2 linked regions of the Leisingera sp. NJS204 genome follow. The main gene of each other region encodes a partner of the protein of the gene in region 2 in a complex. Links are inferred from orthologs where the notes say so. Each region holds a gene or a part of one and is shown on either strand. Other genes may lie near its edges.

Region 1 (7,181 bases), 750 kb from region 2 along the record:
TTTACCTCGGAAGTGTGGGTGGTTCAGTTCGCCTCCTTCGTGACCGGAGGCATTGTCGACGCCAAGTTCTTTGGTGTTCTGGCGATGTTCGGTGCAATTGCCGTGATGGCACTGGTGCCCTGGCTGGACACCTCGCGCGTCCGTTCGGGCCGTTACCGTCCGATGTTCAAATGGTGGTTTGCCCTGCTGGTGGTCGATTTCTTTGCCCTGATGTGGCTGGGTGCGATGCCGGCGGAAGAACCCTATGCATCGTTCTCGCTGATCGCATCGGCCTATTGGTTCGGCTACTTCCTGGTGATCCTGCCGCTGCTCGGTGTGATCGAGAAGCCGACGGCTCAGCCTGCCACCATCGAAGAGGATTTCGACGCCCACTACGGCAAGAAGTCTTCTGCTGAAGCCACTCCTGCCGAGTAAGAAGAAGGAACACCTCGCAATGTTCAAGAAACTGGCAACCGGTGCCGCCTTCGCTCTGGCCATGATCCCTGCTGCGTCCTACGCAGCAGGCGGCGGCGAACAGCACATCACCGACTACGCCTTCTCGTTTGAAGGCCCGTTCGGAACTTATGACCGCAACCAGCTGCAGCGCGGCCTGCAGATCTACACCGAAGTTTGCGCAGCCTGTCACGGGCTGAAGCTGGTGCCGTTGCGCACCCTGGGCGACGAAGGCGGCCCGCAGCTGCCTGAGGATCAGGTGCGTGCCTACGCGGCCGACAACTTCAGCGTTTATGATGCGGCACTGGATGAGGACCGTCCGGCCAAGCCGGTCGACCACTTCCCGGAAAACAACAACGCCGGCGCCCCGGACCTCAGCATGATGGCCAAGGCGCGTGCGGGTTTCCACGGCCCCTACGGTTCGGGTTTGAACCAGCTGTTCAAGGGCATGGGCGGCGCCGAGTACATCGCCTCTTTGCTGGCTGGCTATACCGGTGAAGAAAAGGAAGAGGCTGGCACCATCTTCTATCAGAACACTGCCTTCCCGGGCGGTTGGATTTCGATGGCGCCGCCGCTGTCGGATGAGCAGGTGGAGTTTGCGGACGGCCATGCCAATGACGTGGATGCCATGGCGCAAGACGTCGCGGCCTTCCTGATGTGGACTGCTGAACCTAAGATGATGGCGCGCAAGCAGGCCGGTTTTGTCGGCGTGCTGTTCCTGACCCTGCTGTCGGTTCTGCTGTATCTGACCAACAAGAAGCTGTGGGCGCCGCACAAGGGTAAAGACTGATCCTTGTCTGACTGACAGATTGAAACATCAAACCCCCGCAAGTGCTGCTTGCGGGGGTTTTTCGTTGTGAGGGGCTCGGGGCGCTGCCCCTCAGCCCTGCGGGCATTCACCCCGGGGTATTCCGGACCAGAAAGAAGCCGACCGGACTGGTCACAACAGCGGGCTGACCACCAGCTGGGGGAGCCCGTTGGAGGTTTTCTGCGGCGAGCGGTCGTCCGCGCCGATCACCGCGGACACCCGTTGGCGCCAGGAGGAAAAGCTGTCGAACTGGACCACGTCCACCGGGGTATCAAACTGCAGGGTAATCCGGCGGTGGCAGTTGATGCCGCAGGCCGAGAGGCCGTGGACATAGCCGGTGTAGGGCTGGCCCAGGTACTGGCCTTCAACACGCATCCCGACTTGCAGATCCGGGGTGTTTGAAGCGCGGGCGCTAAGGGTGTTCCAGTCGCGGAAGCCATAGTATTGCGCGATCCGTTCGAGGGCGGTGCTGTGGCTTATGGGCTGGCCCTGGGCCTGTGAATGCTTACGCAGCAGACGCGCTTCGGTCTTGAGCTGCGGAACGGGGGGGAGAGCATGCGGTGGCTGCATGGGGTTACCTTTCGCGTGAAGGGCGCAGTTGCCGATGCAGACAGGGCTCGCGTTGCTATCCGGGCATGCACCCAAGCGTCAGGAAGGATCCTTGTCCGGATTTCACCAAAGCCAAAGGCTGCGAGCGGCGGGTATCCGGGACCTTGTTGAAGTCATAGCGCAGTTCAGACTGCGCTGCAATTGCAGGCAGGCACGCTTGACGGATGAGGAGACCGGAGCGCACCCTTTAGAGGGTGTATCAATATGAGTTGGGAGGCGTTGCAATGAAGGGGCTATCGAATGCAGAGATCCTGCGGGAAGCAATGACCAGATGGAATGGCTGCAAAGCGGGCGATCTGGCCATGTGGGATGACTATACCACCGAGGACATGTGCATGCGTTCGATGGGAGAGGGCGCGCATGGGCTGGATTTCAGTGCTGCACGGAACGGTCGCGCGCAGCTGCGGAGCTATCTGAGTGAGCTGACCAGTGCCTTTGAAATGGAACACTGGACGCTGGAAGAGACGGTCTCGGAGGGCGACCGGGTGGTTGGGCTGGGCACCACGGCCTGGACCTGCAAAGCCACCGGAAAGCGGGTGGAGACGCCTGTTGCCATTGTCTGCCGGTTCCGGGATGGGCGCATCTGCGACCTGCACGAGTTCTACGATTCCGCTTCGGTGGCGGCCGCAACTTGCTGACGCATTCAGCGCGTTGATCAGGCGGTGAGCTGGCTGCCGCTGGCGCCTGTTATGGCGGCGGTGACGATCCGGCCCTCTGGCTGCGGCGCGGCAAAGGCCACCTCGGTGAATTGCTCGGTGCGGCCCATATGCGGGTTTTCCATCAGGATGCGGTGGGTCTGGCCGATCTGATCAGCCAGGTGGCGGGCGACCTGGGCGTCGCCAGCCGCGCGCAGACGGGCGGCGCGCTCCTTGGTGACGTTGCCGTTCACCTGGCTGGGGATCTTTGCGGCCGGGGTGCCGTCCCGCTTGGAATAGGGGAAGACGTGCAGCCATGTCAGGTCGCAGTCTGTGACCAGCTTCAGCGAGTTCTCGAAATGGGCGTCGGTCTCGGTCGGGAAGCCGGCGATGATGTCGGCGCCAAAGGTCATCTCCGGGCGCAGGCGGCGGGCTTCCTCGCAAAACGCGATGGCGTCGTCGCGCAGGTGGCGGCGGGCCATGCGTTTCAGGATCAGATCGTCGCCATGCTGCAATGACAGATGCAGATGCGGCATCAGCCGCGGTTCGGTGGCAATCGCCTGCATCAGGTTATCATCCGCCTCGATCGAATCGATAGATGAGATGCGCAGGCGGGGCAGGTCCGGTACCAGTTTTAGAATGCGCATCACCAGGTCGCCCAAACGCGGCTGTGCGGGCAGATCGGCGCCCCAGGAGGTCAGGTCCACACCGGTCAGAACCACTTCGTTATAGCCCTTGTCCACCAGCCGCTTGATCTGGTCGATGACCACGCCTGCGGGGACGGAGCGGGAGTTGCCGCGGCCATAGGGGATGATGCAGAAGGTGCAGCGGTGATCGCATCCGTTCTGGACCTGCACATAGGCGCGGGAGCGGGTGCCGAAGCCGTCGATCAGATGGCCAGCGGTTTCAGTCACCGACATGATGTCGTCGACCTGCACCTTTTCCGTGGTGCCGATGAAGTCCGGGCCCTTGGCAATCTGCTGCCATGTCTCGGCCTGCATCTTCTCAGTGTTGCCGATGACGCGGGTGACCTCTTCCATCGCGGCAAAGGTTTCCGGCTCGGTCTGGGCGGCGCAGCCGGTCACGATGATGGGGGCCTCGGGGTTTTCGCGGCGCAGCTTGCGGATTTCCTGGCGTGCCTTGCGCACGGCCTCAGCGGTCACCGCGCAAGTATTGACGACCACAGCATTCTCAAGGCCCGCCTGCTGGCTCAATTCCTTCATCGCCTCGGTCTCATAGGCGTTGAGGCGGCAGCCAAGGGTGGTGAACTTGGGTACGCTCATTTCAACGTCTCCAGAAACTCGCGTGTGAAGCTGCCATGGAAGACATGCATGGTCGGGCCGGTCATCCACACGCCGTCCTCGGCCCAGTTGATCCACAGAGTGCCGCCATCGAGATCAACTTGCACCTTGCGCCCTGTCAGCCCGCGGCGGGCCGCAGCAACGGCTGTGGCGCAGGAAGAGGAGCCAGAGGCCAGTGTCACCCCCACACCGCGCTCCCACACGCGCATGCGGATGCGGTCGGGGCCAGTCACCTGGGCGACTTGTACATTGGTGCGCTGGGGGTACAGCGGGTGGTGTTCATAGCGGGGGCCGAATTCCGCGAGCGGGATCAGTTCGGCGTCGTCAACGAAGAAGGTGCAATGCGGGTTGCCCATGCCGGTTGCGGTTGGGCCGCCTTCGATAGGCAGTTCCAATGTGTCCGCTTCTTCGGCCAGCGGAATGTCCTGCCAATCAAGCTGCGGATGTCCCATATTGACCGAAGTAAGGCCATGGTCGGCATCGCGTGCATAAAGGTCGCCGCGGTCCGTAGTCAGATGCAGCCCGGGCTTGCCGCTTTCCACAATCAGGTGGCGCGCCACGCAGCGGGTGGCATTGCCGCAGGCGCCGGAGGTGGAGCCATCGGCATTGTAAAAGGTGAGATGCGCGTCTCCGGGGCCATTCGAGATGACCGTCAGCTGATCAAATCCCACGCCGAACTGGCGGTGGGCGATTCCTTTGGCCATAGCCGGAGTAATGGCAATGTCCTGTGCACGCGCGTCGACAACAACAAAGTCATTGCCCAGCCCGTGCATCTTCATGAAGGGGAGTGCGGTATCTGCTTGGGTGTTCATTCCGGGCATATAGACCTGCGCTGCAGATGAATCCAGTCTTCGGTGAGAAAAGTTGAAAAAAGGGGTTGACCCCCCGCCGCACTGGCCCTAGATACGCCGCCTATCGGGACAGCATGACACAGGCTGCCAGGCAGTTCCGAAGCGAAATAAGTGCTTGATCCTCTTGGAGAAAACGCTTAGACAGCAACGAAGAAGTGGGCCGTTAGCTCAGTTGGTAGAGCAACTGACTTTTAATCAGTAGGTCGTTGGTTCGAACCCAACACGGCTCACCACTTCTTTCAACTACTTACAGGCTGCAGGCGGAAAATGACCGCGCTTACAGCAGCCACCTAGCGACTACGCGGCATAGATTGATGTAGAATGGTGTAGAAAGCGACTGCTTCAGTGCGCTGAGTTTTGCATCGCTGATTGGTGCGTACAGTGTTGTTTTTTGCATTTTGAAGAGCTTTCAGTACACTGACAGCGCACGGCCTGACAGATGGCTGTCAGGCACAGCTTCCCAAAAACAAAGAAATTCTGAAACGCTGCGCATAAAAAGGCGGAGCTTTGTCTGCCTGTACGCAATCACAACACAATTAAACCAATCAGCACGGGAGCTTTCCAAGATGGACAGCACTCTTTCGACGCATGCAAAGTTGGCTGCCGATATGTCTTCCACCTACTTCAAGGTTCACCGCACTGCGTCCAGTCTTGGAGTGAAGAGGGCGTGGACGCCAGAATGGCAGTATCAAGGGCGGCATGAGCACCAAGCTGCATGCGATCTGCGATAACAAAGGAGGCTGTAGAAGATCTTACCATTGAACATCCCCCTTGTGCGCTTTCGAAGCACGGCGAACACAGGCTTTCAGGGAAAACCTGCCCCTGCATGCCTTCACGGCACTGCAGGCAAGGCAGTGATGCGCCCAAGGCTGTCTTGCCTGCTTCTTTGATGCAGGCAACAGGCGCAGTATACTGCTGGATCAGCCGCTCACCGATGACCGCTGTGCGTCATCCCCCATGGAGATCAACAGCGGATCCTCCGCCTGCCGCGCTTTAAAACCCGCCTTTCCAACCACCCCTTTCCAACTAATTTGTGTCAGGGATTGGGCCACGGCGCCGCCTAATGTGGTGCCGGGACCGGTCACGATAAACTGGTCCGGCGCAAACTCATAAGCTGCATTCTGCACCGCGCGGGTGAAGTCATAGGCCTCCACCACCTGACGCCCAAGCGTGTAATCCCACAGCGCCTGTTTATCCGTGGCACCCGGCCACCAGATCTGCCCGCGGCCATCGATCAGCGGCACATCCGGCTGAGAGAACATTTCGGGACTCAGCCGCTTGCGCCCCTCGGCTGCCACCGGTGCTTGCAGCGCTGTATGGAACGCGGCATGGTTGGCCAGCCGCATGGGAAAGCGGTCGTCCAGCACCGGCACCGCGGCCTCAAACGCTGACAGCCCGGCCTCATTCCCGGCCAGCACCAGCATTCCGCCCAAGTCAATCGACAGCCCTAGGTTATGCTCCTCGCGCGCATTGATCTCTGCCGCCAAGTCCAGCAGCCCGGTCTTGCGACGCGGGTTATCCTGCCAATCCGGACCTGCAGAGGGATAGACCAGCTGGCCGCCGATCAGCTGCTGCTGCATCAGCGTGCCCATGGTGTTCACCACCTTGAACCCATCTGCCGCGCTCAACGCTCCGGCTGCCGCCAATGCGGTGTACCAGCCCATGGAATTGCCGGTAACCGCGACAATTTCAATGTCATCCGCCAACGACTGCGCATCTGCCAGCGTTGAGGCATAGATCAATGGCGATGCTATGTCCCCGCGGGAGTACTTTGACATCGAAAACCGGGTTGCCCCGTCGAGCGCCGTGACTTCCTCCTGCCCGGCGTCCTTGCGCTGCGCATCAAATCCGGCGAACAGCGCCGCCTTGTCCGCATGGTGGCGGTGCAGGTACCCCAGCTCCGCCTTGTTGTAAGTGCCCCGTCCCGGGCAGATCAGAACAGCTGTGCGGGTCATGACTTGCCTCCTGCCAGATTCAAGGCAGCTGCAACAATGCTATCCTTCGACGGCAGCGTGGCACCATAGGCCGGCCCAGTGGCAATGAAACAATCACTGGCCGCCACCCGCGCCGTTGGGGCATCGCCTTGTTCCGCAAACAGTGCCATCAGCGCCTCTGACAGGCTGCCTGTGATGCGGCATTCATCGACAACCAGCACATGTCTGCAATCTTTCACCGCCTCCAACAGAGCCGCCTCCGGCAACGGCGCCAGCCAGCGCAGATCCACAATCCGCGCATCCACACCCTGGACCGCCAGTTCCGCCTGCGCCTGGGCCGAAAGATACCGTCCATTGCCATAGGTCACGATGGCCAGATCGGTGCCTTCCCCATGCACACCCGCATCGCCCAAAGCGATCCGCCGGTCCGGCGAGGGGTAGGTCCGCATCCAGCCGCCATCCTTCGCCTCATGCAGGTCCCGCATCGGATACAGCGCAATCGGCTCCACAAAGACCACCACCCGCTGCTCCTCGCGCGCCAGCCGCACCGCCTCGCGCATCATCATTGCAGCCTCAGCCCCATCTGACGGACAAGCTATTACGATTCCGGG
Region 2 (7,000 bases):
GATGAAGCTCAGCCAGATCCTGGTTGATGACTACGGCGGCGAGGTGCCCAATTCCCGCGCCGCACTGCAATCGCTGCCGGGGGTGGGCCGCAAGACTGCCAATGTGGTGCTGAATATGTGGTGGAAACAGCCCGCACAGGCAGTGGACACCCATATCTTCCGCGTTGGCAACCGGTCCGGCATTGCCCCGGGCAAGGATGTGGACGCCGTCGAACGCGCGGTGGAGGATAACATCCCGGCAGATTTCCAGCAGCACGCCCACCATTGGCTGATCCTGCATGGCCGCTATCACTGCAAGGCACGCAAACCGATGTGCGGCAGCTGCCTGATCCGCGATCTGTGCATGTATGAAGACAAGAACCTATAAACCTTTGGCGCGGCATATTTTCCGAACCGGAACCGCTCCGGATTTTCCCGAGGAGGGACCATGACCAAAACCTATCAGCTCGTCGGTATCGGCAACGCCGTCGTCGATGTGATTGCACAATGCGAAGACAGCTTCCTGGCCGAACAGGGCATCGAAAAAGGCATCATGCAGCTGATCGAGCGCGACCGCTGCGAGGATCTTTATGCTGCGATGGGCAACCGGGTGCTGACCCCGGGCGGCTCGGTCGCCAATACCATTGCCGGCGCCGGCGCGCTGGGGCTGCAGGCCGCCTTTATCGGCCGGGTCCGCGGCGATGCGCTGGGACAATTCTATGCCGATGCGATGAACAACGAAGGCGTCGCCTTTGTGAACCCGCCGGTTACCGATGGCGAGCAGCCGACGTCACGGTCAATGATCTTTGTGTCGCCCGACGGTGAACGCTCAATGAACACTTACCTGGGGATTTCTTCCGAGCTGAGTTCGGAGGATGTTCCCGAAGACGCCGCCGGCAAGGCCAGGATCATGTTCCTGGAAGGCTATCTGTTCGACAAGGACAAGGGCAAGACCGCCTTCATGGAAGCGGCCCGCAAGTGCCGCGAGGGCGGCGGCCGGGTCGGCCTGTCGATTTCCGACCCGTTCTGCGTTGAACGGCACCGGGACAGCTTCCTGAGCCTGATCGGCAACGAACTGGATTTTGTGATCGGCAACCAGGACGAAATTTGCGCGCTGTTTGAAACCGATGACCTGGAGGCCGCGATGGCATCGACCGCCGCAATCTGCCCGCTGGTGGTCTGCACCCGGTCCAGCGACGGGGTGACCGTGCTGAATGACGGCGTGCGCATCGACGTCCCGGTCGAAGCCATTGTGCCGGTCGATGCCACCGGCGCGGGCGACCAGTTTGCCGCCGGCTTCCTGTTCGGCATGGCCACTGGCCGCAGCCTGGACGTCTGCGCCCGGATGGGCTGCATCTGTGCAGGCGAAGTGATCCGCCATATCGGCCCGCGCCCGGAAACCAATGTTCTGCACCTGCTGGAAGAAGCCGGACTGGCCTGAATTCAGCGGCGTTCTCCCGCCCGTCGAACCAGCACCTGACGGTGCAGTTTCTCCCGTTGGGGGTGGCGCAGAGCGGCTTTGCCGCGCTGCGCCACCCCCGCCCCGCCGTCCGCAGGACGCAAGGGCGCCAGCCCGCGCAGCCCTCTTACTTCAGCGCATTTGGACTTTTTGAACTCTTGGCGTCAGCTGTCAGCCGCTGCCTGGGCTTTGCTCAAAAGCGTCTTGAAGGTCTCAACCTCCTGTGTCCCCAGCCCCTCCAGCAGCCGCGCCTGCGTCTGCACATGCGCGGTTACCGCCCGGTCAACCAAGGCAAGGCCCTCCTTAGTCAGACCCACCAGAAAGCTGCGGCTGTCCTCCGGATTCACGTCGCGCTTGACCAGCCCGTCCGCTTCCAGCCGGTCGATCCGGTTGGTCATCGTGCCCGAGGCCACCATTGTTGCCTTCAGCAACTCGCCCGGCGACAATGTGTAAGGATCTCCCGAACGGCGCAGCGTGGCCAGCACATCGAATTTGGCCGCATTCAGCCCGAACTCTGCAAAGGTCGTGTGCATTCCGCGCTGATACGCCAGGTACAGCCGCGCCACCCGGCCAATCACGCCCATGGCCGTGACATCAAGGTCCGGCCGCTCCCGTTCCCATTGCTGGGTAATAAAATCCACATGGTCCATATCCCCGGTTTAGAAGATTGCATCTTGACGTCAAGATAAAATTCATTATCTCGACATCAAGATAAGGAGAACCCCATGCCCATCCGGACCCTTCTGCTGACCGCGCTTGCCCCTGCCATCTGGGGCAGCAGCTATATCGTGACGACCTCTTTGCTGCCCGGCCACTCGCCGCTGGTGGTGGCCTTGCTGCGGGCGTTGCCTGCGGGGCTTTTGCTGCTGCTGCTGGTGCGCCGGCTGCCGCCGCTCAACTGGCTGCCGCGCCTGGCGGTGCTGGGGGCGCTGAATTTCTCGCTGTTCTGGGTGCTGCTGTTTGTATCCGCCTACCGCCTGCCCGGCGGCGTCGCCGCGACGCTGGGCGCAGTGCAGCCGCTGATCGTGGTGTTTCTGTCGGCCTTGCTGCTGAAATCGCAGATCCGCGCCGCCGCCGTTGCCGCCGCCCTGCTGAGCATTGCCGGCGTTGCTCTTTTGGTGCTGACCCCTGCGGCCGGACTCGACACATGGGGCGTGCTGGCCGGCCTAGGCGGGGCGCTGTCAATGGCTGGCGGTGTGGTTCTAAGCCGCAAATGGCAGCCGCCTGTGCCGCCGCTCACCTTCACTGCATGGCAGCTGACTGCTGGCGGGCTGCTGCTGGTGCCGGTAACACTGTGGATGGTGCCGGAGGTCCCCGTTTTCACCGCCGCCAACATCGCCGGCCTCGCCTATATGAGCCTGATCGGCGGCGCGCTGACTTATATCCTGTGGTTCCGCGGCCTGGCCCGGATCGAGCCGTCGCAGGTGTCTTTGCTCGGTGTGCTCAGCCCGCTGTCGGCCGTGATCCTGGGCTGGCTGCTGCTGGCTGAGACCCTGACGCCCAACCAGATGCTGGGCGCCCTGCTGGCCCTGTTCAGCCTGTGGCTTGGCCAGTCCCGGCTGCGCTTGCGCGCCAAACGGCACCCAGCCCCGGCGGAGTAACCCCGGTCACCGCGGCATTGCGGGCTCGCACGCCTTGCCGCGGTGGCAATCCAGAACCTGCCGCCGCACCTCTGACGTATCGGCAAACACAAACCCGCCGCAGGCACCCGCCCGGATCACCAGCTCCTGCCCGCGTTGTTCGGCAAAGAACACCTGCTCCGCGCCCGAGGCCATGCCGCCGCACCAGGGGCCGAGGCATTCCACCTCAAGCACTGCCTGCGCGTTGACCCGTTTAGAGAAATACTTGCCGTCCAGCATCTTGCCTGACAGCTGCGCCGGGATGCGGGTCAGCGGCGGCGTGTCATTCGGGTTGTCAGCATGGGATTGCGGCAGCAGATTTTCGTCGAACCGCAATTCCCCCGCGATGACATTGTAGACGCTGTCCGATTTTGCGGCCTGCAGATAGGCGTCCGCAGGTCCCCAAGGAAGGCAGCTGAGGGCGGCAGCAGAATTGGCAAATATTGTCACAACCATTGCCGCGATAAGAACGCTTAGGGCAGCGCCTGACCTTGGCGAGGTGCAAAGCGCCGTCCCGCGGGGAAGGTCAGGCGCTGCCCGGCCTTTCGGCCAGGCTGAACAGCTTAGGAGAGGCCGGCGCAATCCCATCTCACAAATACTCCCTGAACTCATCCACCACCCGCGCATAAACCTCGCGCTTAAACGGCACGATCTTCTCCACCAGCTGCGCCACCGGCTGCCAGCACCAGGCCGAGAATTCCGGGTGATCCGTCGCAATATCAACCTGATCATCGCGGCCCAGAAACCGCATCAGAAACCATTTCTGCTCCTGCCCACGGTACTTGCCGCCCCAGAATTTGGGCACCACATCATGCGGCAGGTCATAGGGCAGCCAGCCATCGCTCTCGGCGATGATCTCCACCAGTTCCGACGCCACGCCGGTTTCCTCTTCCAGTTCACGCAAGGCCGCCGCGCGCGGGTCCTCGCCCGCATCAATTCCGCCCTGCGGCATCTGCCAGGCGTCCTTGTAACGGTCCTTGCGCTGGCCGACAAACACCGCGCCCTCGGCATTGATCAGCATCACGCCCACGTTGGGGCGGTAGGGCAGCTTGGCAATCTCTTCCGGCGTCATCAGGCTCTCCTAACCATACATTGCTCAACCTTAGACCGCTTGCCGCCGGGGCACGCAAGGGGGTGACGCGGCGTTTGCACGTGACAAGGCGGCCCGCGCCCACGATCCTAGGCGCAACTGCCAGGGAGAGTTTCAGATGACTGCGTACCCCAAAATGCTTGCCCCGCTGGATCTGGGCTTTACCACGCTGAAGAACCGGGTGCTGATGGGTTCGATGCACACCGGGCTGGAGGAAACCGGCGACTGGAACCGGGTCGCTGAGTTTTACGCCGCCCGTGCCCGCGGCGGGGTCGCACTAATGGTCACCGGCGGAATCGGCCCGAACCTCGAAGGCTCGGTGCTGCCCGGTGCCTCAATGATGACCTGTGCCAAAGACGTCGAGAACCACCGCGTGGTGACGGAGCGCGTGCATCAGGCAGGCGGCAAGATCGCCATGCAGATCCTGCACGCTGGCCGCTATGCCTATGGGCCGAAATGCGTTGGCCCCAGCCCGGTGAAATCGCCGATCTCCCCCTTTCCGCCGCATGAGCTGGACGAGGACGGGATTGAGAAGCAGATCGCCGACATCGTCAACGCCGCCCGCCTGGCGCAGGAGGCAGGCTATGACGGGGTCGAGATCATGGGGTCCGAGGGCTATTTCCTCAATCAGTTCCTGGTCACCCGTACCAACAAACGGACCGATCGCTGGGGCGGGTCCTATGAAAACCGGATGCGGCTGCCCATCGAAGTTGTGCGCCGCACCCGCGAAGCGGCGGGCCCTGAATTCATCATCATCTACCGGCTGTCGATGATCGACCTGGTGCCTGAGGGCTCCACCCACGAGGAAGTTGTGCAGCTGGCGCAAGAGGTTGAAAAGGCCGGCGCCACCATCCTCAACACCGGCATCGGCTGGCACGAGGCGCGCATACCGACCATTGCCACCTCGGTTCCCCGTGCCGCCTTTGCCTGGGTTACCAGGAAACTGATGGGCAAAGTTGGCATTCCGGTGATCACCTCGAACCGGATCAACACCCCGGAAGTGGCCGAAGACGTGCTGGCAACGGGCTGCGCAGACATGGTGTCGATGGCGCGGCCGATGCTGGCAGATGCGGATTTCGTGGCCAAGGCCGCGGCGGGCCATTCGGATCGCATCGCCCCCTGCATCGCCTGCAACCAGGCCTGTCTCGACCACACCTTCAGCGGCAAACTGACGTTCTGTCTGGTCAACCCGCGCGCCTGCCACGAGACCGAGCTGGCGATCGAACCCGCCGCCGCGGTGAAATCCGTGGCCATCGTGGGCGCAGGCCCTGCCGGCCTTGCCACTGCCGTCACCGCCGCCCAGCGCGGCCACCAGGTCACCCTGTTCGACCGGGCAGATGAAATCGGCGGCCAGCTCAACATGGCCAAACAGGTTCCGGGCAAAGAGGAATTCTGGGGCCTGGTCGACTGGTACCGCACCATGGTGGCCGAGGCCGGCGTCACGCTGGAACTGGGCCGCGACGTTTCCGCCGGGGACCTGACCGGTTTTGACGAGGTCGTTGTTGCCACCGGTGTGATCCCGCGCGACCCGGCCATTCCGGGCCAGGACGGGGACAATGTCCTCAGCTACATCGACGTGCTGCGCCACAAGAAACCGGCCGGACAGCGGGTTGCGGTGATCGGCGCCGGCGGCATCGGCTTTGATGTTTCGGAATTCCTGCTGGAAGAGGGCCACAGCCCCGCCACCGATCTGCCCGCCTGGATGAAGGAATGGGGCGTCACCGACCCGGCAGAGCACCGCGCGGGCCTCGCCCCTGAAGGCCCGCAGCCTGCCGCCCCTGCCCGCCGTGTAACACTCCTGCAGCGCAAGGCGGAACGCCATGGCAAGCGGTTGGGCAAGACCACCGGCTGGATTCACCGCGCCACGCTCAAGATGAAGGACGTGGAATTCCTGGGCGGCGTGAACTACGAGCGCATTGATGAGGACGGTCTGCATGTCTCCTTTGGCGACGCACGCGAAAATCCCACTCTGGTTCCGGCGGACACCATCGTCCTATGCTCCGGACAGATCTCCGACCGGTCGCTTGCAGATGATCTGGCTGAGCATGGCATCACTGCGCATGTGATCGGCGGCGCCGACGTCGCCGCGGAACTGGACGCCAAGCGCGCCATCAACCAGGGCACGCGGCTGGCGGCGGAACTCTAAAAGCAGGCAAGGCGCTCCCGCCTGCCGCTCCAGGTCCTGACGGACCCGGCCTGCAGTTGGGCCCGGCCGCGCCTGCGGCGCGGCAGATGGCAGCGCGCAAAGGCGCGCTGCCACGCCCAACGGGCGCAGAGCATGTTTCATGCTCCTAAGCCGGGCGGGAGCCGCCACCCGGCGCGCTGTCTTATTCCGCAGCCGCCACAAGCTGCCTCTCGTCCGGGTTCCCCCGGAACGGGCATCTGTTGTAATTCAGTCCCGGTCAACCATGCATTGACCGGCTGTCCGCCGGCGCATGCAGCCGGTCCGCCATACCATAGTCCCGGATCACTCCAGCCACCCGCAGCCGGTAATCCGCAAAGACACCTTTCCGGCCGCTGCCTTGTGCTGCCCGGTGTTCTGCGCCCTCGCGCCAGCGCTGCACCGCTGCCTCATCCCGCCAGAAAGAAAGCGACAACAGCTTCTCCGGCGCGCTCAGGCTTTGAAACCGCTCAACCGAGATAAAGCCGTCCACCTGCTCCAGCAGCTCTCGCAGTGCGGCCGCGGCCTGCAGATAAGACTCTTTCTGTCCCGGAGCAATCTCCGCTTCGAACATCACGGCTATCATATCCACCCCCTCAACCAGCCCCATGCGGTGCCGAGACCAGTTTCAGCCAGGTCCGGTCCTCGCGCAGCAAAAACCGCTCTTTCTGCGCAAACTCATAGTTCTCGCG

Evidence for each region. Proteins that work in one complex are often made in the same cells at the same time.
Region 1: the proteins of ETW24_RS16635 (region 2) and dapF are in contact, whole or in part, in a solved structure (PDB 5YGU), measured with the Escherichia coli proteins. The link is inferred for Leisingera sp. NJS204 from one-to-one orthologs.

Annotation. Positions count from the first base shown.
Region 1 is NZ_CP035417.1:4,174,716-4,181,896, forward strand. What follows is about bases 2,686-5,574. They hold dapF (diaminopimelate epimerase), read right to left. Parts: upstream 4,607-5,574; coding sequence 3,764-4,606; downstream 2,686-3,763. Other genes in these bases: mtaB (tRNA (N(6)-L-threonylcarbamoyladenosine(37)-C(2))-methylthiotransferase MtaB), read right to left, coding at 2,686-3,767; ETW24_RS20355 (ACP S-malonyltransferase), read right to left, coding at 5,557-5,574. Outside these bases: petB (cytochrome b), read left to right, coding at 1-414; ETW24_RS20320 (cytochrome c1), read left to right, coding at 434-1,222; ETW24_RS20325 (glyoxalase superfamily protein), read right to left, coding at 1,373-1,810; ETW24_RS20330 (nuclear transport factor 2 family protein), read left to right, coding at 2,074-2,487; more of mtaB, read right to left, coding at 2,505-2,685; more of ETW24_RS20355, read right to left, coding at 5,575-6,591; ETW24_RS20360 (dehydrogenase E1 component subunit alpha/beta), read right to left, coding at 6,588-7,181. UniProt on the Escherichia coli protein: Involved in the succinylase branch of the L-lysine biosynthesis and in the biosynthesis of the pentapeptide incorporated in the peptidoglycan moiety. Catalyzes the stereoinversion of LL-2,6-diaminopimelate (L,L-DAP) to meso-diaminopimelate (meso-DAP).
Region 2 is NZ_CP035417.1:3,422,151-3,429,150, forward strand. What follows is about bases 2,389-5,096. They hold ETW24_RS16635 (RNA pyrophosphohydrolase), read right to left. Parts: upstream 4,130-5,096; coding sequence 3,647-4,129; downstream 2,389-3,646. Other genes in these bases: ETW24_RS16625 (EamA family transporter), read left to right, coding at 2,389-3,039; ETW24_RS16630 (hypothetical protein), read right to left, coding at 3,046-3,507; ETW24_RS16640 (NADPH-dependent 2,4-dienoyl-CoA reductase), read left to right, coding at 4,266-5,096. In the rest of the region: nth (endonuclease III), read left to right, coding at 1-367; ETW24_RS16615 (adenosine kinase), read left to right, coding at 428-1,420; ETW24_RS16620 (MarR family winged helix-turn-helix transcriptional regulator), read right to left, coding at 1,603-2,088; more of ETW24_RS16625, read left to right, coding at 2,164-2,388; more of ETW24_RS16640, read left to right, coding at 5,097-6,293; ETW24_RS16645 (antibiotic biosynthesis monooxygenase family protein), read right to left, coding at 6,550-6,894; ETW24_RS16650 (NIPSNAP family protein), read right to left, coding at 6,905-7,000. UniProt on the Escherichia coli protein: Master regulator of 5'-end-dependent mRNA decay.